Regions from separate parts of the Allobosea rubneri genome, predicted to be linked through region 3. Evidence: riboswitches for the same ligand, from Rfam matches in the RefSeq annotation. Region 3 holds a riboswitch; each other region holds the start of a gene.
The links. Region 3 has a riboswitch for cobalamin ahead of RKE40_RS29040 (TonB-dependent receptor plug domain-containing protein). Riboswitches for the same ligand answer to the same signal wherever they lie in the genome.

Region 1 (10,725 bases), on a different contig from region 3:
GCGCCGACCTGCTCGATCCCGTAGCGCCAGCTATCGAGCCCGCCAAGGCAGCGCAGCAGCACGAAGCGCGAGCGGCTCAGCGTCTTTTCGATCAGCATGTCGATCGAGAGCGGATGCTTGAAGCGCCGCAGGGGCACGAGGCGGATGGCGCGGCCGCCATGCGCGGCGGCCGCCATGGCCGAGAGATCGCTGTCGCTGAAGGAGAGGACGATGATGTCTCCCGGCGGCAGGGCGAGGTCGACGGCGTCCTCGCCATCGTCGAGCCTCACCTCGCTGGTCGGAAGCAGATGCATCGCATCACTTTCTGAACACGCTGGCCGGAAGGCTCAAGGAGCCCGCCGGCCAGCGTCGATATCAGCCCTTGAGGGCGGCTTCCACGGCCTGCCGGTCGAAACCCTTGAGGCCGATGACGACGAGCCTGCCGTCACGGGCCTCGTCAGCCTCCCAGGCGCGGTCGTAATGGTGGCCGATGCGCCGGCCGACACCCTGCACCACGAGCCGCATCCGCTTGCCGGGGACGGCGGCGAAACCCTTCAGGCGCAGCACGCCTTCGGCCTCGGCCGCCTTGGCGAGGCGGGCGACCAGTTCCTCCGGCGAGGTGGCCTCGGCCAGCGGCAGGGCGATGCTGTCGAAATCGTCATGATCGTGGTCCTCGCCCTCGCCATGATGCGAGGGGCGTGCCGCGAGATCGGCTTCGGCAGCGGCGCCCAGTCCGATGATCAGGGCCGGCTCGACCTTGCCATGGGCGGTCTCGACCACCTTGATCGCCTTGGGCAGATGCTCTGCGATCTCGGCCTTGACGCGTTCGCGCCCTTCCGCATCGACGAGGTCGCTCTTGTTGAGCAGGATCAGGTCGGCGCAAAGGATCTGGTCCTCGAAGACCTCCTCCAGCGGGTTGTCGTGGTCGACCGACTGGTCCTGAGCCGCCTGCGCCTTCAGGGCTTCGGGATCGTCGGCGAACTGACCCTCGGCGACGGCCGGCCCGTCGACCACGGCGATCACGCCATCGACGGTGACGCGTGAGCGGATCGCCGGCCAGTTGAAGGCCTGGACCAGGGGCTTCGGCAGGGCGAGGCCCGAGGTCTCGATCAGGATGTGCTGCGGCGGGTTCGGCCGGTCGAGCAGCTTCTCCAGTGCCGGCACGAAGTCATCGGCAACGGTGCAGCAGATGCAGCCATTCGGCAGTTCGACGATGTCCTCCTCCGAGCAGCCCTCGATGCCACATCCGGCGATGAAGGAGCCGTCGAAGCCGAGATCGCCGAATTCGTTGACCAGCACAGCGAGGCGCTTGCCGCCGGCATTCTCGAGCAAATGCCGGACGAGGGTCGTCTTCCCGGCGCCAAGGAAGCCGGTGATGATCGTGCACGGCACCTTGCCGAGCGCGGGGTTCTGCGGAACGTTCATTCGTTTGATCCTTGCTGGCGTGGCAGAGGAGGCACGCGCGCGACCACGCCCTTGCGGAACGAGGCGGGTCTTTCCTTCCAGGGAACGATACCGTTGGCGCTGGCGGCAAAGCTCTCCGCCGCGCCGGCGATCTCGTCGAGATGGCTGTCGGTGTCGAGGTCACCGATCAGATAGGTCCATTTGCCATCGGCGGCGAGCGCGATGGTGCAGGGCCGCTTGCAGACTGCGAGGCATTCGACCGGTACGACGGCGATGCCGCTGCCGGCCATGCGTTCGCCGAGCGCCGCCGCGAGCGCGATGCCCGGCTGGTCGAAGCCATCAGGCAGATCCTCGCGCTGGCGCCGGCAGACGGTGCAGACATGGATGGTGCAGCCCGGCTCCTGCCGGGCGACGGTCGCGAGGGCGAGATCGCCTTCGAGCATGAGAGTACTTCCTTGGGCTGGCGCGGCCGTTTCCGGCCGCGCGAGGCGTCAGGCCGCCGCGGTGGCGGCGCTGCGGCGCGTGGCCCAGGGCCAGAGCACGCCGACGGCGAAGCCGGTGGCGAGCCAGAGCGCGGCCTGGATGGCGAGCGAGAGCGCCGCGAAATGCGCCGCGATCTCGGCCGGGACCTTGCTCTCCGGCGCCGCCGGATGCGGCGCACCGATCAGGTGCGGCAGCAGCAAAGCGAGCACGGCGAGCGCCCTTGCCCAGGAGGCCTCGACCCGCAGGAAGACGAAGAGCGCGCCGGCGGTGACGGCGGCGGTCATCAGCCACCAGAGCTGCCGGTGCTGCAATTCGGCAGCGGCGGCGCCCGGCAGTTCCGGCGCGAGCCCCATCGCCGGGGCGAGCCCGAAGGCGAGAAAGCCGCAGACGGCCCAGGCCAGCGCCCGACGTTCATCGATCCGCTCATTGGCCGCGATCATGCCGGCGAGCAGCAGGGCGGCGAAGCCGATCGCGGTGCCGATCGTCACCAGGCTGGTGAAGGCGGTGCGCTGGAAGCCGTCCTGCGGCTTCCATTCATGCTCGCCGGTATGCTCAGCACCGGCGGCCGGATTGTTGTGCGCGAGGTGGATGCGGGCTTCGTCGTTGAAGGCGGCGAGCGTCGGTGCAGGCTGCGCGCGCAGCGCCGCCTCATAGGTTTCCGCCTTGAGGATGAGCGGCGTCGTGGTGACGTGCTGGAGCGCCGAGATCAGCAGCCCAGCCAGAAGCCCGGCCAGAAGACTGACCGTGAGAACACGTGTGACCATGATGCTTCCCCGTCAGTGGCAGGGGAAGGCAAGGCCGTGGCGGGCGTCATGCGCCGCGTTGTGGACATTCGCGGAGGCCGCGAAGCCGACGGTGTAGACCAGCACGAAGCCGAGGATCAGTGCGGCAGCGACGGCTTTCGCGCGTTCGGAGACGCTGGCCTGGCTGGAGACGGTAGCCGTATTCATTTTGGTTCACTTCCTGGCCACCCCACCGGCAGCCTGTTGGACGACATCGAAAGACGGCAGGTCTCCTGGCTCGCAGCTTGATGTCCTGCTCCGCCTTCCCGGGGAAACCCAGTGGCCGATGGCGCAGGACGCGCCGCTTACAGTTGCGGGGGCAGCCGCGGTATCGCACCGCGTTCCCTTTTCACCTCGTCGCCGAGGCACCGTCCGCAGGATCATTAGCCATCCGGCGGGCGCTGTGCAATGCAGTGCCGTCATTCTCGGCCGAAGCGAAGCGGAGAGCCGGGAATCTCCTGAACGAGATGCTCGGGGCGAGTCCGAGTATGACCCGGAGACCGCAAGCATGCCCCTTCCCCCGCTCACCCTCGTTCTCGGCGGCGCCCGCTCCGGCAAGAGCCGGCATGCCGAGGCGCTGATCGAGGCCCTGCCGGCGCCCTGGGTCTACATCGCCACCGCCCAGGCCTATGACGACGAGATGCGCGCGCGGATCGCCGAGCACCGCGCCCGACGCTCGCAGGACTGGCGGACGGTCGACGCGCCGATGGCGCTGCCCGAGGCGTTGCGTGCGGTACCGTCGGGGCAGCCCGTGCTGGTCGACTGCCTGACGCTCTGGCTGACCAATCTCATCCTGGCCGAGCGCGACATCGCCATCGCGACCGGCGAGCTCATGGCCGCCTGCCGTGAGGCGCAGGGCCCGATCGTGCTGGTCTCGAACGAGGTCGGCCTCGGCATCGTGCCGGAGAATGCACTCGCCCGCCGCTTCCGCGATGAGGCGGGGCGCCTGCACCAGCGGCTTGCGAGTCAGGCGGAGCGCGTGGTCTTCATGGTCGCCGGTCTGCCCATGCAGGTGAAGTAGCAGAGAAAAGCCATGACGATCGATGACGGCGAAGCCGCCCGCCACAAGGCGAAGATGGAGAAGCGCAAGGCGGTCCAGGACGCCGAGGTCGCCGGCAAGACGCTGGAAAAGGGCCTGCTGATCGTCAATACGGGGCCCGGCAAGGGCAAGTCGACCGCCGCTTTCGGCCTGATCCTGCGGGCGCTCGGCCATGGCTGGCGCATCGGCGTCGTCCAGTTCATCAAGGGCGCCTGGTCGACCGGCGAGCGCAAGGCGCTGGACGCCTTCGGCGATCAGGTCTCCTGGCATTCCATGGGTGAGGGTTTCACCTGGGAGACGCAGGACAAGGCGCGCGACATCGCCGCCGCGACGCGCGCCTTCGAGAAGGCCAGGGAATTGATGGCTGACGAGAGCATCCGGCTCCTGGTGCTGGACGAGCTCAATATCGCCCTGCGCTACGACTACCTGCCGCTCGCCGAGGTCGTGGCGGTACTGCAGGCGCGCCGGCCCGATCTCCACATCGTCGTCACCGGTCGCAACGCCAAGCCGGAGCTGATCGAGGCCGCCGATCTCGTCACCGAGATGACGCTGGTGAAGCACCACTTCGCCGCCGGCGTGAAGGCGCAGGAGGGGATCGAGTTCTAGAGGACGATGGCGGCAAGGCTTCCAAGCCCCGCCAGCCCCCAGAGCAGCAGACAGGCGCGGCGATAGAGGGCAAGAGCCCGTCTGATGTCCGCTGCCGTCGCCTCGGCCTGGCCGTCGCCCATCCAGCCATCCTCGACCCTGACGGCGCCATAGAAGCGCGGCCCGGCGAGCCTGAGGCCGAGCGCTCCGGCCATCGCCGCCTCCGGCCAGCCGGCATTGGGCGAGCGGTGGCGCCTCGCATCGCGGCGCACGGCGCGCCAGGCGGCGAAAGCATCGGCCTGCCGGTCCAGTGCCGCCGCGACGATCAGCAGCAGCGCGGTCAGCCGGGAGGCCGGCAGGTTGACGAGATCGTCGAGACGGGCCGCCGCCCAGCCGAAGGCGAGATGACGCGGCGATTTATGGCCGATCATCGAATCGGCGGTGTTGATCGCCTTGTAGAGCGCTCCGCCCGGCAACCCGCCGACACCGAGCCAGAAGGCCGGCGCGACGATTCCGTCCGAAAAATTCTCGGACAGGCTCTCGATCGCGGCCCGCGCCACGCCGGCCTCGTCGAGACTCTCCGGATTCCGTCCGACGATCATCGCGACCGCCTTGCGCCCGCCCGGCAGTCCGCCATTCTCGAGACCTTCGGCGACGGCGGCGACATGTTCGTAGAGGCTGCGCTGCGCCAGCAATGTCGAGGCCAGCAAAGCGAGTGGCAGCAGCGCAAAGGCTCCGGCCAGGCGGCAGAGCCAGACCAGGGCAAGGCTCGCCGCCAGCGTCACGCAGAGCAGGATGGCGAGCGCGACGATGCCGGCGAGGCGCCTTGCGGCGAAGGCGGCGCTCTCGCGGTTCAGCCCTCGGTCCAGCGATGCGATCAGCGCCCCGATCCAGGTGACGGGATGGCCGATCCATGCGTACAAGCGCGCCGGATAGCCGAGCGCCGCTTCGATCAGCAGGGCGGCGAGGAGCAGCGGCAAGGTGTCGGGGAAGATCATGGCGGACGGGGCTGGGGCGGGAGAGGCGATCTGGCATGGCGGCGATCTCGCCACGGCCAAGGCGCTGTTTCCCGATGCGCCGGAGCCCTGGATCGATCTCTCGACCGGTATCAATCCCTTCCCCTATCCGCTTCCGGCGCTGCCGTTAAGCCTGTGGCAGCGACTGCCCGGCGCGCGCGAAGAGGCGGCGCTGCTGGCGGCCGCGCGCGCCGCCTATCGCGTTCGTCCGGAAAGCGGCGTGGTCGCAGCCCCCGGCACGCAGATCCTGATCGAGCTCTTGCCGCGCCTCGTCCCGCAGGCGCGCGTCGCGGTGCTCGGGCCGACCTATGGCGAGCACGCGCTGGCCTGGCGCAAGGCCGGCTGCGAGGTCCGCGAGATCGCCGATCTCGCGGAGGCCGACGGGGCGGATGTCGTGGTCGTGGTCAATCCCAACAATCCCGATGGCCGCGCCCTCGGCCTTGCGGCGCTGACGGCCGTGGCGGGCAGTCTTGCAGCGCGCGGTGGCCTGCTGGTGATCGACGAGGCCTTCGCCGATTTCCAGCCCGGCATCAGCCTCGTTCCGGCGCTGCCGCCAGGCGCTTTGGTGCTGCGCTCCTTCGGCAAGGCCTATGGGCTGGCGGGCTTGCGGCTCGGTTTCGCGATCGGCGAGGCGAGGCATGTCGAGGCCCTGCGCGCCATGCTCGGCCCCTGGGCTGTGGCGGGACCCGCACTCGAAATCGGCGCGCAGGCGCTCGCCGATGCCGGCTGGCTCGCGGCGCAGGAGCGGGAGCGGGGCGATGATGCGCGCCGGCTCGACGCTTTGCTCGCCAGGCGTGGTCGCGTCGTCGGCGGCACGGCGCTCTATCGCCTGCTCGAGACGCCCGATGCGCCGCAGCTCTTCGCGCGGCTCGGGCGCGCCGGCATCTATGTCAGGCGCTTTCAGTCCGATCCGTCGCGCCTGCGCTTCGGCTTGCCCGGCGACGAGGCGGGATGGGTGCGGCTGGCCGAGGTGCTCGCCTGATTCAGGCTGATTTTGCCGCGGGCGGGCGCGTCACGATCAGGATGCCGACGACGACGAGCGCGAAGCCGAGGGCGTGATAGAGCGCGAGTCTCTCGCCAAGGAAGAGTGTCGCGAGCACGGCGCTGAAGATCGGCAAGAGGTGCATGAACATGCCGGTCCGGCCGGGGCCGAGCACCGCGACCGAGCGGTTCCAGAAGATATAGGCCAGGATCGAGGGGAAGATCGCGAGATAGAGGATCGTTCCGGCGCTGGCCGCGTCGAGCGTGAAGCCGCCGAGGTTCCGATACTCCCAGGCGACGAGCGGCAGGTGGAACAGGACGCCGAAGCCGACGGTGATGCCGAGCAGCGCTATCGGCTCGAGCCCGAGCGGCCGCCAGCGGATCAGCACCGTGTAGAGCGCCCAGAAGCTCATCCCGCCGAGCACGAGCAGGTCGCCGGGATTGGGCGAGAAGCTGCGCAGCGCCGCAAGATCGCCGCGGGCGATCACCACGGCCGCGCCTGCCAGCGAGACCGCGATGCCGAGGATCTGCCGGGGCGCCAGCCTTTGCTTCAGGATCAGGAAGGCGAGCAGGAAGGTCGCGATCGGCAGGAGCGAGTTGACCAGCGCTGCGTTGACCACGGTGGTGTGGTGCAGCGCCGCGTAGACGAAGCAGTTGAAGGCGGTGACGCCGATCCCGCCGAGCAGAGCGAGGAAAGGCAGGTTCGCCCTGATGCGCGGCCATTGCGCCCGGATCGCCGGCAGGCAGAAGGGCAGCAGGATCGCGAGCGCCACCGCCCAGCGCCAGAACGACATCTGGAAGGGCGGGATCGCGTCCCGCATCGCCCGGGCGAGCAGGAAATTGCCGGAAAAGAACAGCGGCGGCAGCGCCGCCAGCCACCAGGCCGAGGCCGGGATCGCCGGGCTCCCGGCAGGGATGGTCTTGGCAGCGCCAGTCTTGGCAGGTGTCGTGGTCAAGCCTTCACCGTCCGCAGCTCCGTATAGCGGCCGAGCCAGACATTGATGCCGACGGCCAGCATGAAGACGATCAGCAGCAGTGCGTACATCTTCGGCATGTTGAAGGTCGCATAGGTCTGGATCACGGCATAGCCGAGTCCCTGATTGGCGAGCTTGGTCTCGGCCAGCAGGGTCCCGATGATGGCGACGCCGAGGCCGATCCTGATGCCGTTGATCACCGGCGCCCGCATCGCCGGCAGGTAGATCTTCGAGACCATCTGCAGCGAGGTCAGGCGAAAGCTGAGGCCGACGCGGATCAGCACCTTGTCGATCTCGCGCATGCCGCCGGCGACGCTGATGGCGACCGGAAAGAAACAGGAGAGCGCCCCCATCGCCACTTTCGAGCCGGGCCCGACGCCGAACCACATGATCAGGATCGGGAAGAAGATGATCTTCGGCGTCGGCCCGAGATAGTGCAGGAAGGGCTCATAGGCCTGCGCCAGGAAGCGGCTGCGCCCGAGCGCCATGCCGGTCAGGATGCCCGCCCCTCCGCCGATCAGGGTCGCCAGCGCGACCTCCCCGGCGGTGACGCCGAGATCGGCATAGAAGCGCCGGTCGAGCAGGATCAGCCCGAGCTCGCGCAGAATGCGGACCAGCGAGGGAACGACGTCCTTGTAGAGCAGTCCCGACTGCGCCATCGCCTCCCAGAGCAGCAGCACGGTTCCGATGATGGCGAGGCGCGTCATCAGAACGGCGCGCGCTTCGCTGTTGGCAACGCCCGAGGGCGAGATTGGCGTCGTGGCCGTCATCGTCATGGGGCGCCCAACCTCCGCTCTTCCTGCCGTCGGATCGGTTTGATCGACATTGCCGTCATTCCGGCGCTGCGCTGCTTCGCGCCGGCCGGAATGACGCGGAAGGCTTGCTGCCGCAGATGCATCCTCAGCGCGGCGGGATCTGGATCAGCTCGGAAAGCTGTTCCTTGGTCAGCGGCTGCGCGGTGTATTTCAGCGTCACCGCGTCCGGCACGATCGTCTCCAGGCCGACGATCTTGTCGGGGTCGATCGCCGTCTTCGGGAAGAACTCGTCGCGGGTGCGCTTGGCGATCGCCTCTGGGATGCCGACGAAATCGGCATAGTGCTTCAGCGCCGCCGGGTCGGAGTACATGGCGTCGACGGTCTCGCGATACGCCTTCATGAAGCGCTCGAGCACCGGCTTCTTCGCCTGCATCGTCGCGGTGTTGGTGACAAGCAGGCGAACCGTCTGGCTCTTGAAGGCCTGGGTGTCGTTGCCGGTCGCGATGACGCGGATCTCGCCCTTGTCGAGCTGCTGCAGGCCGAAAGGCGGCGCCGACCAGCCGACATCGATCTGGCCGGACATCACCTGCGTCAGCGTCGCCGCCGGGCCGCCGGTCGCAGTCGGGCGCGGCTTGATGTTGTTTTCCTTGATGTAGGCGTTGACCACGCCATGGGTCGAGGAGCCGTTGGTGGAATAGGCGACGGTCTTGCCCTCGAAATCCTTCAGCGTCTTGATCGGCGAATCCGCCTTCACATACCAGAACAGGTCCTGGCCGCCGGTGGTCTCGGCCCCGATGATCCGGATCGGCGCACCCTTCGAATAGGCGCCGAGCGCGCCCATGATGCCGACCGCGACGCCGATGTCGACGCTGTTGGAGAGCACCGCCTGTTGGGTCTCGCCGCCGCCCTGGGTGTAGAGCATTTCGAGCTCGAGCCCGTGCTTCTTGAAGATGCCGAGCCTGGTGCCGACCTCGGAGACCGAGGTGTCCCAGTTGCCGCGCTGGCCGATGGCGAGCTTGAGCTTGTCCTGCGCCGCCGCCGGCAGGGCCATGCCGGCGGCGAGGCCGAAGGCGGCGAGCGCCAGCCCCAATTGCCTGATCTTGGTCATTCCATCCTCCCTCTGTCGCATCGTCGGGCGATGCTTTTTGGATCGGCTCTCGCGCTCACCGCTCTGTCGGCGGCCTGCGGGCGCGCGCGCCGCATGCGAAATCAGATCTTGAACCCCTCCAGCGTCGCGGGATGGAACAGCTCCTCGATGCGAAGCTGCCGTGCCGAAAGGCCCTGCCGGTGGTGGGCCTTGAGGAAAGCATCCAGCACATGCCGGTTCGGCGCAACGCCATAGGACCAGAAGTCCTCGCCGAGCAGTGCGCGCGCGCCCTGCAACTGCTCCTCGACGAAGGGCAGGGTGATCTTGGTGGCCGAGGTGTCGGAAAGCCTGACCAGCGCCAGCTTCTTGGATTGTTCGAAGGCTTTGAGCAGGGCCGCCGGCAGCCAGGGCTGCGCCTCGGCGATGGTCTTGCGCACGCCGAGCACATGCATGATCGGGAAGATGCCGGTGCGGCGGAAATAGTCGCCGGCGGCAGCCGTCGGATCGGGGAACAGGCGGCCGACCTGCGGGTGGCCCTCGTCGAAGCAGGACGGCGCGCGCGGCCCGATGAAACCGTCGATCTCGCCGGCCATCAGCATGGCATTGAGCGAACGGTCCTCCGGCGCCTGCTCGATGCGGATATCGGCCGGTAGCTCGACCTTGATCTTCTCGGGACGGCCCGGTTGCTCGATGCCGCCGCGCACCCAGATCACGTCGGAGGGCTTCACGCCATAATCCTGCTCCAGCATGTCGCGGATCCAGACGCAGGCGGTGAGCTGATATTCCGGGCAGCCGATCCGTCGCCCCTTGAGATCTTCGGGTTTCTCGATGCCGCGATCCTTGCGGACGAGGATGCCGGTATGGCGAAAGGCGCGGGAGAGGAAGGCCGGCACGCCGACATAAGGGTTCGTGCCCTGCGCCGTCTTGACGGTGAAGCTCGACAGCGAAGCCTCGCAGACATCGAACTCGGCATGGCGGAAGGCGCGGAAGAAGATCTCCTCCGGCGCCAGCGTCATGAACACCGGATCGACGCCGTCGATCTGGACGGCGCCGTCGATCAGCGGGCGGTTGCGGTCATAGTCGCCGATGGCGACGGACAGGCGCAGTTTCGACAAGCCATCCTCCCGGCGCGGGCTTCGCGAGCGCCCGTCATTTTGGCCAGAATGCCGCCGGCGGCCGGAGGCGACAAAGACTTCCGCTGGCTGTCTGGGAGACGCTGCCGATATGGCGGGAGGTTATGGCGACGGGGGTAGGATCGCAGGCTATCGTCGCAGCCTGTCGTGATTCTGATACCCCGGAGAAGATGACATGCAGCCTTGGCCGAAGCAGAACGCCCTGACCATCGGCTTCGGCCACGCCGCCTATCAGCTCCGGGACGAGTACCTGGCCCGGAACAGGCAGGCGACGAGCTTCGAGGTCCGCACCGTCGACGAGCTGAAGGCGCGGGCGCACGAGGCCGATGTGCTCGTCGTTTCCGGCCTCTGGCGCAACGAGATGCTCGATCTCGCCGGCAAGCTGCGCTTCATCCAGTCGGTCAGCGCCGGCACCGACCAGTTCGACAAGCAGCGTCTCGCCGCCGGCGGCATCCGCCTCGCAAGCGGCCAGGGCAGCAATGAGCGTGCCGTCGCCGAGCATGCGAT
Region 2 (10,725 bases), on a different contig from region 3:
TGCTCGGCCTCGTCACCTCCAAGTTCGGGGAGATCGAGAGCAAGGACAATCTCAAGCGCCGGATCGAGGAAGCGTCGAAATACGCGCCGCTGGAGCAGCTCTGCCTTTCGCCGCAATGCGGTTTCGCCTCGACCGAGGAGGGCAATGTCCTCGCCGAGGACGAGCAGTGGGCAAAACTCTCGCGCATCCTCGAAGTCGCCAAGGAGGTCTGGGGATGAGCAGCGAACCCTGCTTCGACATCGCCCATCTCGCGCATGTCGAGCTTCTCACCGACAAGCCGGCCGAGAGCCTCGATTTCTTCGTCAATGTCTACGGGCTGACCGAGAGCGGGCGCGAGGGCGACAGCGTCTTCCTGCGCGCATGGGACGATTACGAGTTCCATACGCTCAAGCTGACGGCGGCGAAGACCACCGGCATTGGCCATGTCGCCTACCGGGCGACCAGCGAGCAGGCGCTGCGGCGTCGTGTCGAGGCGATCGAGGCGATGGGTTGCGGCATCGGCTGGGTCGATGGCGATCTCGGCCATGGCCGGGCCTATCGTTTCCGCGACCCGGACGATCATGTCTTCGAGATCTATTTCGACACCAACAAATATGTCGCCCCGCCGCATGAGCGCCCGGCGCTTAAGAACCAGCCGCAGCGCAATCATGGCCGCGGCTGCGCTGTCCGTAGGCTCGACCATCTCAACCTGCTCGCCCGCGACGTCGCGGCGATCCGCGACTTCCTGCCGAAGGCGCTGGGCAGCCGCGTCACCGAGCAGATCGTGCTCGATTCCGGCGAGGTCGGCGGCTGCTGGTTCACCGTCAACAACAAGAGCTACGACATCGCCTATACCCGCGACCACACCGGCAGCCTGGGACGCTTCCACCACGTCACCTATGCCGTCGACCAGCGCGAGCATGTGCTGGAAGCCGCCGACATCTTCCTTGAGAACGGCGTCTACATCGAGACGGGGCCGCACAAGCACGCCGTGCAGCAGACCTTCTTCCTCTATGTCTACGAGCCGGCCGGCAATCGCGTCGAGATCGCCAATGCCGGCGCGCGCCTGATCCTCGATCCGGACTGGCAGACCGTCACCTGGACGGAGGAGGAGCGGAAGAAGGGTCAGGCCTGGGGGCTGAAGACAATCGAGAGCTTCCACACCCACGGCACGCCGCCGGTTCCGGCAGCGGGCCACTGAGGGAAAGGGCGGCGCTCCCCGGTGCGGCCTTCAGGGCCGCATCGCAGACAGCACGAACATCGGCACGTCGCCGGGATAGGGCGGGGCCAGGAACAGATGCTGCCAGGAGGTGGCCGGGCCGAAGCCGGCCTCGTCCAGCATCTGCCGCGCCTTGTCCTCGGTAAGCCCGTCGTGCAGCGGCAGGCGGGCGGCGATATCGGCCGGATAGGTCGAGCGGTATTGCGGCGCGACCGACCAGAGCCCGTCTGACACCACGACCCGTCCGCCCGGGCGCAGGATGTCGCAAGCCTTGCGCAGCGCCGCCATCGGCTGCTCCAGCGTCCACAGCACATTGCGCAGCGTTACGATATCGGCCGAGCCCGGCGCGATCGCCGCGTCCTGCAGCGTCTCGGCGATGAAGTCGACGGCGAGGCCCTGCGCTTTCGCGGCGGCCCGTGCAACGGCGAGCATGCCCTCCGCCCCGTCATAGGCGCGCACGCGATGGCCGAGCGCGGCCGCGACTAGCGCGCAGGCGCCCGTGCCGGTGCCGAGATCGACGACGTCGAGCGGCTGCTTGGCGGCAAAGGCTGCTTCCAGGACCTCCTGCCAGAGCGCGGACTGGGCGACATGCGAGGCGACGCCGTCGAATTTTGGCGCGCGAGCGGTCCAGTAGCCGGTCACGGCATGCTGTACGTCGGAAGCGGTCATGGCGCGGCCTCTCCATAGCAGTCGGGGTCGACGAGGTATTCGATATGGCGCCGGCCGGAGGCCGTAGCACCGATCCTGACCGCGACGCCGAAGACCCGCCGGATCGTCTCCTCGGTCAGCACGGTTTCGGGCGTGCCGGAGGCGACCAGGCGGCCTTCGTGCAGCAGCGCGATCTCGTCGCAGAACAGCGCCGCGAGGTTGAGGTCGTGCAGGGCGACGATGCAGGTCACGCCGAGCCGGCGGACAAGGGTCAGGATCGAGAGCTGGTGCTGGATGTCGAGATGGTTGGTCGGCTCGTCGAGGATGAGCTCGCTCGGCGTCTGCGCCAAAGCCCGCGCGATATGCACGCGCTGGCGCTCGCCGCCCGAGAGTGTGTGCCAGAGCTGGTCGTGCCGTTCGCTCATGCCGACCCGCGCCAGCGCCGCATCGACTGCCTGCTCGTCGGCCGCGCTCCAGGAGGCGAGGGCGCTGCGATGCGGGGTGCGGCCGAGGCGGACGACGTCGCAGACGCAGAGCTGGATCTCGGTCGTCGCCTGCTGCTCGACGAAGGCGAGGCGGCGGGCGAGCTCGCGCCGCGACACCTGGCCGATATCGCGGCCATCGAGCTCGACCACGCCGGACGAGACCTTGCGCAGCCGGCAGAGCAGCCGCAGCAGGCTCGACTTGCCGGAGCCGTTCGGCCCGATCAGGCCGAGGATCTTGCCGGGCGCCGCTTCGAGCGTCACGCCGCCGACGATCATCCGCCCGGAGGTGCCCCAGGAAACGTCGCGTGCCGAGAGCGTCATGCCGGTCGCCTGGCGCGATAGAGGATGATGGCGAAGGCTGGCGCCCCGACTAGCGCGGTGACGACGCCGATCGGCAGGATCTGCTGCGGCACCAGGATGCGCGAGAGGATGTCGGCCAAAATCATGAAGATCGCGCCGATGACGAGGCAGACCGGCAGCAGGCGGGCATGGCCGGGGCCGACCAGGAAACGGGCGGCATGCGGGATGACGAGGCCGACGAAGCCGATCGTGCCGACGATGCTGACCATGGTCGCGGTCATCACCGCGGTCACCGCGAAGAGGACGATGCGCACGCGCGTCACCGCGACGCCGAGCGAGGCGGCAGCATCTGCCCCGAAGGCGAAGGCGTCGAGCGCCTTGGCGTGCAGCATGCAGATCGCGAAGCCCGCGAGCGCGACCGGCGTCGCGACGAAGACGTCCGGCCAGCGCACGCCGCCGAAATTGCCAAGCAGCCAGAACATCACGCCGCGCGCCTGCTCGGCGCTGGCGAGCGTCGTGACGATCGTCGCCGTGGCGGCGTTGAAGAGCTGCGAGCCGGCGACCCCGGCGAGGATGACGCGATCGCTCGCCCCGCCGGCGCCCGCGGCCAGCAGCGCGACGATCAGCAGCGCCGCGACCGAGCCGAGAAAGGCGCCGCCGGAGACGGTCAGCACCGCTCCGCCGAAGCCGAGGATCATCACCGCCACCGCGCCCGTCGAGGCGCCGGCCGAGATGCCGAGGATATAGGGCTCGGCCAACGGGTTGCGCAGCAGCGCCTGCAGGATCGCGCCCGACAGCGCCAACGCGCCGCCGCACAGCCCGGCCAGCAGCGCCCGGCTCAGCCGGTAGTCGAAGATCACGCCCTGCTGGATCGCGCTGACCGGATAGCCGAGATCGAACAGCCCGTTGCCAAGCGCCTGAAAGGCGGTCGCCAGCGGAATCCGCATCTCGCCGATGGTCACGGCGAGCGCGATGGCGAAGACCAGCGCGGCCAGCGCTGCGAACGCGATGCCGATCCGCGCCGGCCAGTTCGGCTGGACGGGGTGGTGGCTCACCGGGCCAGGCCGAAGCGCTCGATGCCGCGTGCCAGCGCCTCGATGCCGTCGACGGTGTCGAGCCCGGCGCGCGTCGCGCCGACATCCATCACCACGATCCTGTCCTGCTTGACGGCATCGAGCTTGCTCGCCACCGGGTCGGTCTTCAGGAAATTGAGCTTGAGATCGATGTCGTCGGCGGGAAAGCGCCGGCGGTCCATCTTGACGACGACGATCACGGCGGGGTTCGCGGCGGCGATGCTCTCCCAGCCGACCAGCGGCCATTCCTCATTGGTGGTGATGACGTTGCGGGCGCCGAGCTTCGACAGGATATAGGCCGGCACGCCGTTCTTGCCGGCGATGAAGGCATCGCCCTTGATGTCCTTGCTGGAGAACCAGACGGCGACAGGCACGTCCCGCGCCTTCATCCCGGCGACCGACTGCACCGCCTTCTCCTCGCGTGCCTTCAGCTCGGCGATCAGGGCCTCGGCGCGGTCGGACACATCGAAGATCTGACCGAATTCGCGGATGTTCTGGTAGACCAGCTCCATCGAGAACATCTTGGTCCGCACGCCGTCGCCGGGGCCGGAATTGTCCTTGCCGACGCAGTCGGTCGGCGAGACATAGGTCGGCACCTTGACCTTGGCGAACTGGTCGCGCTTCCCGACGATGCCGTTCGGCCCGATATGCCATTCGAACATCGCGGTGACGAGGTCGGGCTCCTGGGCGACCACCGCCTCGAAGCTCGGGTCATTGTCGGCGAGCCGCTTCACCTTGGCGTTCACCGCCTCATAAGGTTTGGCGACCGGGCTGAACCAGACGGCGGTGCCGACGACGCGGTCGCCCAGGCCGAGCGCATAGAGGATCTCGGTCTGCGTCTGGCCGACGGCGACCACGCGCTTCGGCGCCTGGTTGAAGGTGATGGTCTCCCGGCAGTTCTCCAGCGTCAGCGGATACTGCGTCGGCGGATACTGCGTCGGCGCGGCCTGCGCGCCGGAAGCGAGGCACAGGCCGGCAGCCAGGGCCAGCGGGAGAGAGAAACGCTGGACCATGTGCATGAAACCCTTCGAAGGCGGGAGAGAACGGCCGGCGCCGAGGCATGGGCCAAGTCGGCGCGACTTGAGCCAATATGTAATGTTATAACAAAGCTGATAGAGGGCTGCGCCGCGACCTGTCAAGCTGGTGCGAGCAAAGGCGCCGGCGGCGCTCGTAGAGATGGGCATCTGGATTCATCGCTCCCCGAGATGAAGGCGGGAAGCAGGCGATTGCGACGGAGCGGCGGGATCCTCGTCCCGCGCTTGTCCGCAACCCTCCGGAGCACCCCGCCCGAAAGACCTTCCGATGATCAGGGCAGGTCTCCTGGCTCGCGGGTCGATGCTGGTTCCGTCCGGCCTTCCCGGCGCCGGAGCGCCAGTGGACGATGGGTGGAGAGCTCGCCGCTTACAGTTGCGGGGGCAGCCTCGGCCTCGGCGCTGCGCGCCTCACCGAATTCCCTCTTAGCTCCAGGGCGTGACGCCTGGAGAACCATGATCGGCTGCGACCATAGATCGGCAAGGACCGGCGTCAAGCGGTCGGAAGCTGCGGGCCCGACGCCGTCTGCATCAGGTTGCCGCAGAGCTGGCGCAGCGTCACGACATAAGGGTTGCGGGCGAGGAAGCTCGCTTCGCCGAAATAGATCGGGATCTCCGGCAGTTCGGCGATTTCGAGTCCGGCGATGCTGGTCTCGCTGCCGTCGAGGCACCAGGCCGGGATGATCGCGAAGCCGATCCCGGCCTCGACGCAGCGCTTCACGCTCGAGCTGCCGGAGGTCGAGATCGCGATCTCCATCTCCGACCCGTCGGGGCGCAGGTAGTCGATGGCGAGGTTGCGCAGCAGCTGGCCGGGCTCATAGGTCACGAAGGGGCGCCTCTGCGCCCATTCCCGGATCTCGCCCGGCGCCGGGGCCGCGCCCCAGGCGGTGGGGAAGACGAGTGCCGGCCGATAGGTGCAGACCAGATGCTGCGGCACGTTGGGGTCACCGAAATAGCGCTCGGTGATGCACAGATCGAGGCTGCCATCCTTGATCATCTCGGGGAGGGAGGTGTCGCGCTCATAGGCGAGGATTTCGACCTGTGGGAAGAGTTCCCGGAACCGGGCCAGGATCGGCGGCAGCAGATAGTAGAAGATCGCCTGCGGCAGGCCGATGCGCAGCACCGGCCGCTCCTTGTCGAGCGTGCGGTCGAGCCTCGCCAGGACCGTGTCGAGCTCCGGCAGCAAGAGCTTGTAGAGGCTGCGCCCGCGCGGCGTCAGTGTGACCGTCTTGGCGCCCTGCTCGGAGAGGACGAGGCGCTCCTCCAGCACCTGTTCGAGCCGGCGGACATGGTTGGCGGCGGATTGGTAGCTCATCCCCAGCTTGCGGGCCGCGGCCGAATAGGAGCCGTCGCGCGCGACGATGAAGAAGGTCTGGATCAGCGTCAGATTGGCTTCGCGCATGGCTCGTTCCGCGGCGGGGAGCCCCACTCATATCCATAGGCGGCGGCCTTCCGCCACTTTCAAACAATGGCGCAAGTCGGGGCGGATCATTTGGATCGACCCGAAAGGCGAAGCGACCGAGGGTCGCGCATCGCTTTTCAGGACGCCCGTCGCCTCGCATGGCCCGCTCTCCTTCCCTCCATGTTGCCGTGATTGGCGCCGGAATCGTCGGCGCCGCAGCCGCGCATTTCCTGGCGGCGGCCGGGGCGCGGGTCACGCTGCTCGATGCCTCCGGTCCGGCGGCCGGCGCGACCGGCGCTTCGGACGGCGCGGTCTCGGTCGCGAGCAAGAAGCCCGGTCCGATGATGGACCTCGCCCGTCACGCCCGCGCCTTCTATGGAAGCTGCGAGGCCGATGGATTGCTGCGCGGCCTGTTCCATCGCCGCTCGACCTTCCTCGTCGCCCGCACGCCGCTCGAAGCTGATCTCGTCGCCGAGCACGGCGCCGATCTCGCCGCCGCCGGCGAGCGCGTGCTGGATGTCGACCGGCCGACGCTGCTGGCGCGCATTCCGGGCCTCGGCGAAGGCGTCTGCTTCGCGCTTGAAATTCCCGACGACGGCCACGCGCTCGGCTACGAGATCACCCAGCGCCTGCTGCAGCGAAGCAGCGTCGCGGTCCGGCGCAATGCGCCCGTCTCCGAGATCGTCATGCAGGGCGGGCAGGCCGTCGGGGTCGCGGTCCGCGGCGAGCTTCTGGCGGCCGACGCCGTCCTCGTCGCCGCCGGGATCGGCTCGGTCGGCCTGCTCGGTCTCGGCGATATCCTGATCCCGCGGAAGGGCCAGATGGTCGTGACCGACCGCGCCGCCGCCGGCCGGCCAGCGATCGACGGCCATCTGATGGCGGCCTCCTATCTTGCCGCCAAGCGCGGCATCGTCCGTGACAACGCCCATATCGGCCTCGTCATCGATCCCTTGGTCACCGGCCAGTTCCTGATCGGCGGCAGCCGCGAGGACCACCGCGCCGACCAGGCGACCGACGCCGTGACGATCTCGGCGATCCTGCGGGATGCGCTCGATCTCTATCCGCCGCTGCGCGAGCGCCGCGTGCTGCGGACCTTTGCCGGTGTCCGCACCGCTTCGCGCGACGGCCTGCCGATCATCGGCCCGCATCCGCATCTGGCCGGGGTCACGGTCGCCACCGGCTTCGAGGGCGATGGCATCTGCCTCGGCCCGTTCATGGGCGCCAGCGCTGCCCGGATGATCCTCGGCGAGGCGCCGGGCGTCGATCTTTCCCTGCTCTCGCCCCAGCGCTTCGCCGCCGTCGAGGCCCTGGCATGAACCCCTGCTTCTACTGGATCGGCCGCCCGGTTTCCTTCCGTCCGGGCGAGACCATCGCCGCAGCATTGCTGCGCGCCGGCATCGCCGATCTCGGCCCCGAGGGCGGAGCCGTGCGTGGCCGCGTGTTCTGTGGCATCGGCGCCTGCCAGGCCTGCGTCGTCGCGATTGCGGGCGAGGGGCCCGTCGAAGCCTGCCTAACGCCGGCGCGTTCCGGCATGCGCCTTGCTCCCCAGCCCGGCCTCGGACTGCACCATGACTGAGCTACCGGTCCTTGTCGTCGGCGGCGGGCCTGCGGGCGTCGCTGCGGCCGTGACCCTGGCGGAAGCCGGTCTGCGGGTGCTGCTGATAGAGCAGCGCGACCGGCTCGGCGGCGCCATCCATCGCCAGCCGGCCCCGGACGCGCCGCCAGTCTGGAAAGGTACGGCGCGGCACCGGCGCAATTGGGCGGAACTGGCCTCGCGTCTCGAAAGTGCGGCGGGCCTGATCGAGCTGCGGACCTCGACGGTCTTCCTCGGCATCGACGGGGCGGGGCGCTTCCTGTTCGATGATCGGATGGCCGGCCGCGTCTTTGCGCGTCGCGTCCGGGCAGCGATCGTCGCTGTCGGCGCCGTCGAGAAGATCCACCCGTTCGAGGGGTGGGAGCTGCCGGGCGTAATGAGCGCGGGCGGCGCCCAGGTCCTGCTCAAGGAAACCGGCCGGCCGCCGGAAGGTCCGATCGTCGTTGCCGGCAGTGGCCCGCTGCTGCTCGCCGTCGCTGCCCAGCTCGCCCGCGCCGGCAACCCGCCGCTCGCCGTGCTGGAGCGCGGAAGGCCATGGCAGAAGCCGAAAGCTCTGGCCGGCCTGATGACGGCCGGGCCGCAGCTCGCCGAAGCGGCCGCCTACGCCGCGGCGCTCGCCTTGAAGCGCGTGCCTTATCGTAGTGATAGCGAGGTGCTGGGCGTCAGCGAGACGGGGCAGGGGCTCGCGATCCGGGTCCGCTCGGGCTCCGCCAAGAGCCTGCTGCAGGCTCGCCATCTGCTGATCCATGACGGGCTGGAGCCGAACCGTGCCGGCATCCCCCAGCCGGCTCCCGGGGCAGAGATTCCCGTGCTGCTCGCCGGCGACGGGCGCGAGATTCTCGGTGCCGATGCGGCAATCCTAGACGGCCAGCGCGCCGCGTCGGCGATCCTCGCGGGCTTGGGGCGCACGGCATCCACCGCATCGCTCGAAGCGGATCTGAGCAAGGCACGGAACTTCCAGCTTGCGCTTGCCGAGGCCCTGCACAGCAAGGCGACGCCGCCGACAGCGCAGACCATGCTCTGCCGCTGCGAGGGGCGCCGCTATGCCGATTTCGCCGCGTTGCCGGCCGACGCCTCGGCCCGGGAGATCCGGCTGATGGGTCGCTTCGGGCTGGGTGCCTGCCAGGGGCGCTTCTGCGGCCCGATGCTCGATGAACTGCGTGGTGAGGCACTGCCCTCGGCTTCGCCGCCGCGTTGGCCGCTGCGGCCGGTTTCTCTTGCCGCCCTCGCCAATTTCTCGATTGATCAAACGGAGACCTAGAGCCGTGAATGGCACTCTCGCAAAATCGTTCAGAAGCAGCGCCCGGCCGACGATCGACGTTTTCAACCCCTTCTCCGGTGTGAGCGTCGGCAAGGTCGAGACCGCCGACGAGGTCGCGGTCGCTGATGCGCTGCGGGCCGCCCGCAAGGCCTGGCGTGCCTTCCGCTTCAGCACGCCGGCCGAGCGCAAGGGCCTGCTTCATCGCCTCGCCGAGCTGCTCGCCGAGGATGCCGAAGGGATGGCGCAGATCATCTGTGCCGAGGTCGGCAAGACGATCACCGAGGCGCGCAACGAGGTCCGCCGCGCCCAGAACACGCTGCGCCTCAGCGGCGACGCGATCACCGTCCTGCACGGCGAGGTGCTGCCGACCGCGATCGTGGCGGGGGCGCCGAGCAAGCTCGCCGCGATCACCTACGAGCCGGCCGGCGTCGTCGGGGCGATCACGCCGTTCAACTACCCGCTCAATCTGCTCTGCCACAAGCTCGGCCCGGCGATCGCCGCCGGCAACGCCGTCGTCGCCAAGCCGTCGCCCAAGGCGCCGCTTGCAGCGGAGCGGCTCGGCGAGCTCGCCATCAAGGCGGGGTTCCCGCAGGGGCTGTTCAGTGTCGTCCATGGCGGGGCTGAGGTCGCCGCCATGATCGCCAGCGGCGATATCGACCTGCTGAGCTTCACCGGCGGGCCGGCGGCCGGTCTCGCGCTCAAAAACGCCTCGGGCCTCGTCCGCTGCCTGATGGAGCTCGGCGGCAACGACCCGCTGATCGTGATGCCCGATGCCGATCTCGACCGCGCCGCGCAGACCGCGATCGGGCACCGCTTCGAGATCGCTGGCCAGAGCTGCGCCGCCGTGAAGCGCCTCTATCTGCACGAAGAGATCCGGGACACGATGATCACGCGCATTGCGGCGCTGATCGAGGATGTCCGCACCGGCGACCCCGCCGATGAAACGACCGCGATGGGCACGCTCATCGATGAGCCGGCAGCGGCGGAGGTCGAGCGGCGGGTCAGGCTCGCCGTCGCGCAGGGGGCGAGGGTCGTCGCCGGCGGCCGGCGCCGCGGCACCATGTTCGCGCCGACACTGCTCGACGACGTGCCGGCCGAGGCCGAGCTGGTACGTAGCGAGACCTTCGGGCCCGTGCTGGCGGTGCGCCGCTTCAGCGATCCCGAACAGGTGATCGGTGAGGTCAGCGACAGCCCCTACGGGCTGCAAGCCGGCGTGTTCACCAATGACCATGCGCTGGTGAAGCGCTTCTCCCGCGAGCTGCGGGTCGGCGGCGTGATGATCAACGAAGGCCCGGATTTCCGCGCCGAGAACGTGCCGTTCGGCGGCATCAAGTCGAGCGGGCTCGGCCGCGAGGGCATCCACATGACCCTGCGCGAAATGAGCGAGACCAAGGTCGTCATCGACTGAGTGAGATGGGAGAGAAAGTCATGATCGATTCAGAGCTGCGCCGGCGCCTCTCCGGCGTCTTCACCGCCCTCGTCACTCCGTTCCGCGACGGCGCGATCGACGCCCCCGCCTTCGAGCGCCTGATCGCCGCCCAGCTCGCAGCCGGCGTCGCCGGGCTCGTGCCGGTCGGGACCACGGGCGAGGCTGCGACCCTCTCCGAGGCGGAGGCCGACGAGGTCATCCGCATCACGGTCGCTGCCGCCAAGGGCCGCGCCTTCGTCATGGCCGGCACCGGCTCGAATGCGACCGCTCTTGCCGTCGCCAAGGCGAAGCGCGCGGAGGCGCT
Region 3 (6,489 bases):
ACCGAAGCCAAATTGCGGGATCGGCGCTGGCCCTTCTTCTCAGCCCGGCCGGCGCAGCCAGACGCGGTCATGCAGCGTCATGCCGGCGAGCATGGCTATAACGAAGAGCACGACCGGGGCGAGCCCGAGCGAGAGCGAGGCCAGCGCCGGCCCCGGGCAGAAGCCGGCCATGCCCCAGCCGATCCCGAAGATCGCCGAGCCCAGCACAAGCCGTCGATCGATCGGCGATGTCACCGGCAGATGGAACGCCTCGTCGAAGGCGGGGCGCCGCAGGCGCTTCAGCACGGCCATGCCGGCGAGGGCGACCGTGACCGCGCCGCCGAGCACGAAGGCGAGGCTCGGATCCCAGGCCCCGAAGATGTCGAGGAAGCCGCGCACCCGGGCGGGGTCGAGCATGCCCGACATGGCGAGGCCAAGCCCGAAGACGGTGCCCGCCGCGAGGGCTGTGACGACCTGTGCGAATCGGTTCATGCCGCGACGAGCCTCATCAGGGTGACGGTGGCTATGCCCGAGAGCAGGAAGGCCGCGACCGCGACGGCCGAGCGCGGCGAGAATCGGGCGAGGCCGACAATGCCGTGGCCGCTCGTGCAGCCCGAGCCCATCCTCGTCCCGAAGCCGACCAGGAGCCCGGCCAGCGCGATCACCGGCAGCGAGGCGGTGATCGTCACCGGCGGCCATTGCCCGGCGGCGAGCCGGTAGAGCGGCGGCCCGAGCAGGAGCCCGACGACGAAGGCGGCATTGGTCGCCGCCTGCGTGCCGAGCGCAAGCCGCCCGAGAATGCCGCTGATCCCGGCTACGCGGCCGTTCAGGAGCAGGAGCATGACGGCCGAGAGGCCGATCAGCATGCCGCCTGCGAGCGATGGCCAATAGGCCGTCATGCCGGCATCTCCTCGTCACAGAAAATCTCGTGCAAGGCCTCGACCAACCGCGCTGCCTTCGCGGCGGTCAGCCGGTAGAAGACCTGCTTGGCATCGCGGCGCGTCTCGACCAGTCCCGCCTCGCGCAGCACGGTGAGCTGCTGCGACAGCGTCGGCTGGCGGATGCCGAGCATCTCCTCGAGCTGGCCGACCGCGTATTCGCCCTCGACCAGGGTGCAGACCAGCATCAGCCGGTTGCGGTTGGCGAGGGTGCGCAGGAGCTCGGCGACCTCCTCGGCCCTGGCCGCGAGCTCGGCCCTGGTGTTCGGCTGTTCGGCTTGCATCGTCATCGCGTCTCAGCCCCAGACCGCGCCCGGCAGCGCATCGAGCGGGACCTTGAGATAGCGCCGGCCATTGGCCTCCGGTTCCGGCAGCCGGCCGCCATTGATGTTCACCTGAAGGGCGTGGAGAATCAGCTTCGGCATCGGCAGCGTCCTGTCGCGCGCCTGGCGCAGCGCGACGAAGGACGCTTCGTCCTGGCCGGCGACATGCGGGTTCGCCCGCTTCTGCTCGCCGACCGTGCTCTCCCAGCGCGCCGCCCGGCCGCCCGGGCGGTAGTCATGGCCGGTGAACAGGCGCGTCTCGTCGGGCAAGGCGAGGATCTCCTCGATCGAGGCCCAGAGCGCCTTGGCGCTACCGCCGGGAAAATCCGCCCGCGCCGTGCCGGAATCCGGCATGAACAGCGTGTCGTGGATGAAGGCGGCATCGCCGATCAGATAGCTGACAGAGGCCAGGGTGTGGCCCGGCGAGAACAGCACGCTGACGTCGAGCGATCCGAGCTTGAAGCGCTCGCCCCCCGCGAAAACCCTGTCCCATTGCGAGGCGTCGGCCGCGAAATCCGGCCAGTTGTAGAAATCCTTCCAGAGACGCTGCACCGCGACGACCTCGGCGCCGATCGCCGTTGGCGCGCCGGTCTTCGCCTTCAGATAGGCCGCGGCGGAGAAATGGTCGGCATGCGGGTGGGTGTCGAGAATCCATTCGACCGTGAGGCCCTGCTCCGCGACATAGGCGAGGATGGCATCAGCGCTGGTGGTCGCGGTCGCGCCGGACTTCTCATCGTAGTCGAGCACGGGGTCGATGATGGCACAGCGCCGGGTCGCAGGGTCGGAAACGACGTACTGGACGCTGCCACTGCGCGGCTCGTAGAAGCCCTTGACCTGCGGGCTGCGGCCGCTCTCGCGGTCGAGCCAGGCGTTTGCACCGGCAAGGTCGAAGCCGAAGCGCGCGCCGAAACCCGGAACCTCTTCGGCCCTCATCCGCCCGTCCAGAACCTCGCCGAGCACGTGCAGGGTCAGCGCCCGCGTGCCGCCCTTGCAATGCGCCAGCACCGGCCCCGGCGCCGCGGCGAGCGCCGCCTGGAAAGCCTCGACATCGGAGCGGGTAATGGTCGCGCCGGTCACCGGCACGAAGCTGTAGGCCATTCCGGCCTCGGCGGCCGCCTGCCTTTCCGCGGCCGATCCGGGTTGGCCCGGTTCCTCGCCATCGGGACGGTCGTTGACGATCGCCTTGAAGCCCTGCGCCGCAAGGGGCTTGAAATCGGCGAGAGCAGGCTGGCCAGCCACCGAAAGCTTCTCCGAGATCTCAACGATTTTCATGGCGGCCCCTGTCGCTTGGATTTCAATATACATTTACATATAATATATATTGATGAACCGCAAGGTGCCCCGGGCATCCCCGCGCCTCGCGGCCGGCGTTGACGGCGCCTCATTCCAGCCCTACTCGTAAACGCGACGGTTCCCTCACGGGATCAAAAGGGAACGCAGTGCGGGTGGCTCGCCACCCCATGCTGCGGCTGCCCCCGCAACTGTAAGCGGCGAGCCTTTCGCCATACGCCACTGGGACCTCGGCCCTGGGAAGGCGGTGAGAAGGCGCTGACCCGCGAGCCAGGAGACCTGCCGTCAGTCGTGGTCACACGCGAACACGTTCGGACGGGGTGTTTCGATCGCTGGTTCACTTGCGCGCTGCCCTTTTTTCGGGAGCGGGCGGGAGATCGCGTTCGCGGTGACGTGCCACAACGTTGACCGCCCGAGGTTTCTTCCGTGCTCCCCTTCCCCCAGACCGCCCTGCGCGGCCCCTTGCCGCTCGCCTGCCTGCTGCTCGCCGGCACATCGCTGAATCCCCTTGCCGCCAGGGCTCAAGCAGGTCCTGAAACCATCCGGCTCGACGAAGTCGTGGTCAGCGCCACCGGCACGCCGACTCCGGCGCGCGAGGTCGCGAGCTCCGTCACCGTCATCACCGCCGATCAGATCCAGCGCGAGCAGCGCCGGACCCTGCCGCAGGCGCTCGCCGCCGTGCCCGGCCTCAACATCGTCCAGATCGGCGGCCCCGGCGGCCAGACCTCGGTGTTCATGCGCGGCACCAACTCGAACCACGTCAAGGTGCTGATCGACGGCATCGACGCCAACGATCCCTCGACCCCGAACCGCTCCTTCGATTTCGGCTCGATGCTGACCAACGACATCGAGCGCATCGAGGTGCTGCGCGGCCCGCAGAGCGGTCTCTATGGCGCCGATGCGCTCGGCGGCGTGATCTCGATCACCACCAAGCGCGGCGAGGGCCCGCCCAAGCTCACCGCCTCGGCCGAGGCCGGTTCCTACGGCACCTTCAACCAGGCTTTCGGCCTGAGTGGCGGCGACGACCGCTTCAACTACGCCTTCAACATCGCCCATCTGAAGTCCGACTCGACGCCGGTGACGCCGCCGAACCTCGTTCCGCCCGGGCGCCGCATCAACCCGAATTCCTATGACAACTGGAACTACTCCGCCCGCCTCGGCTTCAAGCTCACCGACACGCTGAGCCTCAACTGGATCGGCCGCTATTCCGACGGCTACCTGCTCTCGACCGGCGATTCCGGCTTTCCGAGCGTGCCGAACGCCTACCGCTCGAGCCAGAGCTACAAGCAGGCCTTCACCCGCGGCGAGCTGGTCTTCGACCCGTTCGACGGCCGCTTCGTCAATCGCTTCGGCATCGCCTACACCAACCAGGATCGCTCCAACCGCTCGCCGAACGCCGCCGGCATTCTCGGCCTGCCGACCGACAATCTCGGCGAGCGGACGAAATACGACTGGCGCGGCGACCTCAAGCTGATGGAGGGCCAGATGCTGGTGATGGGGCTGCAATACGAGAACGAGCGGCTGGAATCGCGCTCGCTCACCGCCTCGAACGGCAATACCGGCGCCTTCCTCGAATTGCAGTCGAACTGGAGCGAGCGCTTCTTCACCGTCGCGAACATCCGCCGCGACGAGGACGAGACCTTCGGCGGCCACACGACCTACCGGCTCGCGCCGACCTTCATCGTCCCGGGCAGCGAGACCAAGCTGAAGGCGAGCTACGGCACCGGCTTCAAGGCGCCGACGCTAAGCCAGCGCTTCAGCGATTCCCGGCCGGCCTATAATTTCTACGGCAATCCCAACCTCAAGCCGGAGGAGAGCCGCGGCTATGACATCGGCTTCGAGCAGCCCTTGCTCGACAACAAGCTCCAGATCGGCGCGACCTGGTTCCACAACGACATCGACAACCTGATCCTGACCAACGCCGCCCGGACCTCCTACACCAATATCGGGCGAGCCCAGACCAAGGGCGTCGAAAGCTTCGTCGCACTCGAGCTGAGCCCGCAATTCAAGATCCGGGCCGACTACACCTTCACCCTCGCCAAGGACGAGACCGCCAACCAGGAGCTGCTGCGCCGGCCGCGGCACAAGGCGAGCCTGACCGCCAACTGGGTGCCGATCGAGAACCTCAACCTCTCGGCGACGCTGATCTATGTCGGGGACCGCGTCGACGGGAACCGCGACTTCTCGATCTCGCGGATGCGCGCTCCGGGCGCCACCATCGTCAACATCGCCGCCGAGTACAAGGCGAGCGAGAAGCTGACAGTCTTCGGGCGCGTCGATAACCTCTTCGACAAGCGCTACGAGAACCCGGTCGGCTTCCTCGTCCCCGGCCTCAGCGCCTTCGGCGGCCTGCGGGTGAGCCTGTGAGACAGGGGGCGGCCCTGCGGCGCGTGCTTCGCGGCGCCGCCCTCCTGTTGGCCTACGCGGTGCTGGCCGCGTCGGGCCTCGGCTTCGCCGCCGAGCCTCCGGCCAAGCCGTCCCGCATCGTCTCGCTCAACATGTGCACGGACGAGCTCGTCCTGCGCCTCGCCGACCCCGCCGCGATCGCCTCGGTGACCTGGCTCTCGCAGGACCCGCGCAACGCCAATATGGCGCAGGCGGCCCGCCGGGTCCCGGCCAATCACGGCCTCGTCGAGGAGTTGCTGGCCTTTCGGCCCGATCTCGTCATCGCCGGCAGCTTCACCACCCGCAGCACCGTCGCGCTGCTGAAGCGCGTCCGCGCGCCGGTCAGGGAGTTCGGCGTGCCGCGCGACCTCGCCGGGGTCAAGGCGCAGATCGCCGAAATGGCCGCGCTGCTCGGCGAGCCCGCGCGCGGCGAAGCCCTGATCGACGAGATCGACGCAAGGCTTGCCGCGTTGGCTCGGCGCATCGGCGAGGAGCGGCCCAAGGCGCTGGTCCTGCGGCCCAACGGCTTCACCGTCGGGCGCGGCTCGCTGGTCGACGAGATCCTGACCAGGGCGGGCTTCGTCAACCTCGCCGCCGAGCTCGGCATCGACAATTACGGCCAGATCGCGCTGGAGACCGTGGCACTCGGCGAGGCCGACATCCTGATCCTCAACACCACCGAGGGCGGCCCGCCCTCGCTCGCCCATGAGGTCCTGAACCACCCCCTGATCGGCAGGCTCGGCGACCGGCTGCGGCTCGTCGCCTTGCCCTCGCGGCTCTGGACCTGCGCCGGGCCGGCGGTGATCGACGCCATCGAAATGCTGATCGACGCGGCCGCCGCGCCGCGCAACCGCAGGAGCGGCCCTTGAACCCCGCCACCACGGCCATCGCCGCGGAAAGCCGCAGCCGCTACCGCATTCTGGTCGCGCTGCTGACCGCCCTGCTCGTCGCCATGACCGCGCTCTCGGTCGCGGTCGGCTATGCAGAGCTCGACCTCGGCGCGGCCTTCTCCGATTGGCTGGCCGGCCGCGCCAGCTTGCCGGCGCTGGTTCTCCTCGAGCTACGCCTGCCGCGCGCTTTGCTCGGCGCGCTCGTCGGCTTCAGCCTCGGCCTGGCGGGCGCCGCGATGCAGGGCCTGCTGCGCAATCCGCTCGCCGAGCCCGGCCTGCTCGGCATTTCCAGTGCCGCCGCCTTCGGCGCGGTCGTCGTGTTCTATTCCGGCTTCGCCGGCGCCTTCCTGCTCGCCTTGCCGCTCGGGGGCATTGCCGGCGCGATGCTGGCGACGCTCCTGCTCTACGCCCTGAACGGGCGCGGCGCCGGCACGATGGCGCTGATCCTCGCCGGCGTCGCGATCAACAGCTTTGCCGGCGCAATGACCTCGCTTGCGCTCAACCTCGCGCCGAATCCCTATGCGGCGCTGGAGATCGTCTTCTGGCTGATGGGCTCGCTTGCCGACCGCAGCATGGCCCATGTCTGGCTGGTGCTGCCCCTGATGCTCCTCGGCTGGGCGCTGCTGCTCTCCAGCGCCTCCGCCCTCGATGGGCTCACCCTCGGCGAGGATACCGCGCGCAGCC

Region 1: it holds a riboswitch for cobalamin, as region 3 does, so the genes downstream of both, RKE40_RS13985 (CbtB domain-containing protein) here and RKE40_RS29040 (TonB-dependent receptor plug domain-containing protein) in region 3, are expected to answer to the same signal.
Region 2: it holds a riboswitch for cobalamin, as region 3 does, so the genes downstream of both, RKE40_RS22800 (ABC transporter substrate-binding protein) here and RKE40_RS29040 (TonB-dependent receptor plug domain-containing protein) in region 3, are expected to answer to the same signal.

What each region holds. Positions count from the first base shown of each region.
Region 1 covers NZ_JAWDID010000018.1:86,175-96,899, reverse strand. Annotated here, with positions in the region: gene cobN (cobaltochelatase subunit CobN) at 1-293, opposite strand, end outside; gene cobW (cobalamin biosynthesis protein CobW) at 355-1,404, opposite strand; gene RKE40_RS13995 (DUF1636 family protein) at 1,401-1,826, opposite strand; gene RKE40_RS13990 (CbtA family protein) at 1,875-2,630, opposite strand; gene RKE40_RS13985 (CbtB domain-containing protein) at 2,643-2,816, opposite strand; cobalamin riboswitch at 2,855-3,036, opposite strand; gene cobU (bifunctional adenosylcobinamide kinase/adenosylcobinamide-phosphate guanylyltransferase) at 3,157-3,669, shown strand; gene cobO (cob(I)yrinic acid a,c-diamide adenosyltransferase) at 3,682-4,293, shown strand; gene cbiB (adenosylcobinamide-phosphate synthase CbiB) at 4,290-5,270, opposite strand; gene cobD (threonine-phosphate decarboxylase CobD) at 5,254-6,270, shown strand; gene RKE40_RS13960 (DMT family transporter) at 6,272-7,225, opposite strand; gene RKE40_RS13955 (ABC transporter permease) at 7,222-8,019, opposite strand; gene RKE40_RS13950 (ABC transporter substrate-binding protein) at 8,144-9,106, opposite strand; gene RKE40_RS13945 (ABC transporter substrate-binding protein) at 9,208-10,200, opposite strand; gene RKE40_RS13940 (D-2-hydroxyacid dehydrogenase) at 10,394-10,725, shown strand, end outside.
Region 2 covers NZ_JAWDID010000047.1:19,144-29,868, reverse strand. Annotated here, with positions in the region: gene RKE40_RS22825 (5-methyltetrahydropteroyltriglutamate--homocysteine S-methyltransferase) at 1-218, shown strand, start outside; gene RKE40_RS22820 (catechol 2,3-dioxygenase) at 215-1,180, shown strand; gene RKE40_RS22815 (class I SAM-dependent methyltransferase) at 1,211-1,867, opposite strand; gene RKE40_RS22810 (ABC transporter ATP-binding protein) at 1,864-2,652, opposite strand; gene RKE40_RS22805 (FecCD family ABC transporter permease) at 2,649-3,686, opposite strand; gene RKE40_RS22800 (ABC transporter substrate-binding protein) at 3,683-4,717, opposite strand; cobalamin riboswitch at 4,998-5,209, opposite strand; gene RKE40_RS22795 (LysR family transcriptional regulator) at 5,229-6,137, opposite strand; gene RKE40_RS22790 (NAD(P)/FAD-dependent oxidoreductase) at 6,296-7,453, shown strand; gene RKE40_RS22785 (2Fe-2S iron-sulfur cluster-binding protein) at 7,450-7,713, shown strand; gene RKE40_RS22780 (FAD-dependent oxidoreductase) at 7,706-8,992, shown strand; gene RKE40_RS22775 (aldehyde dehydrogenase family protein) at 8,997-10,400, shown strand; gene dapA (4-hydroxy-tetrahydrodipicolinate synthase) at 10,421-10,725, shown strand, end outside.
Region 3 covers NZ_JAWDID010000098.1:3,144-9,632, forward strand. Annotated here, with positions in the region: gene RKE40_RS29020 (DUF6691 family protein) at 40-471, opposite strand; gene RKE40_RS29025 (YeeE/YedE family protein) at 468-878, opposite strand; gene bigR (sulfite-sensing transcriptional repressor BigR) at 875-1,201, opposite strand; gene blh (bifunctional sulfur transferase/dioxygenase Blh) at 1,214-2,512, opposite strand; cobalamin riboswitch at 2,632-2,831, shown strand; gene RKE40_RS29040 (TonB-dependent receptor plug domain-containing protein) at 2,957-4,897, shown strand; gene RKE40_RS29045 (ABC transporter substrate-binding protein) at 4,894-5,784, shown strand; gene RKE40_RS29050 (FecCD family ABC transporter permease) at 5,868-6,489, shown strand, end outside.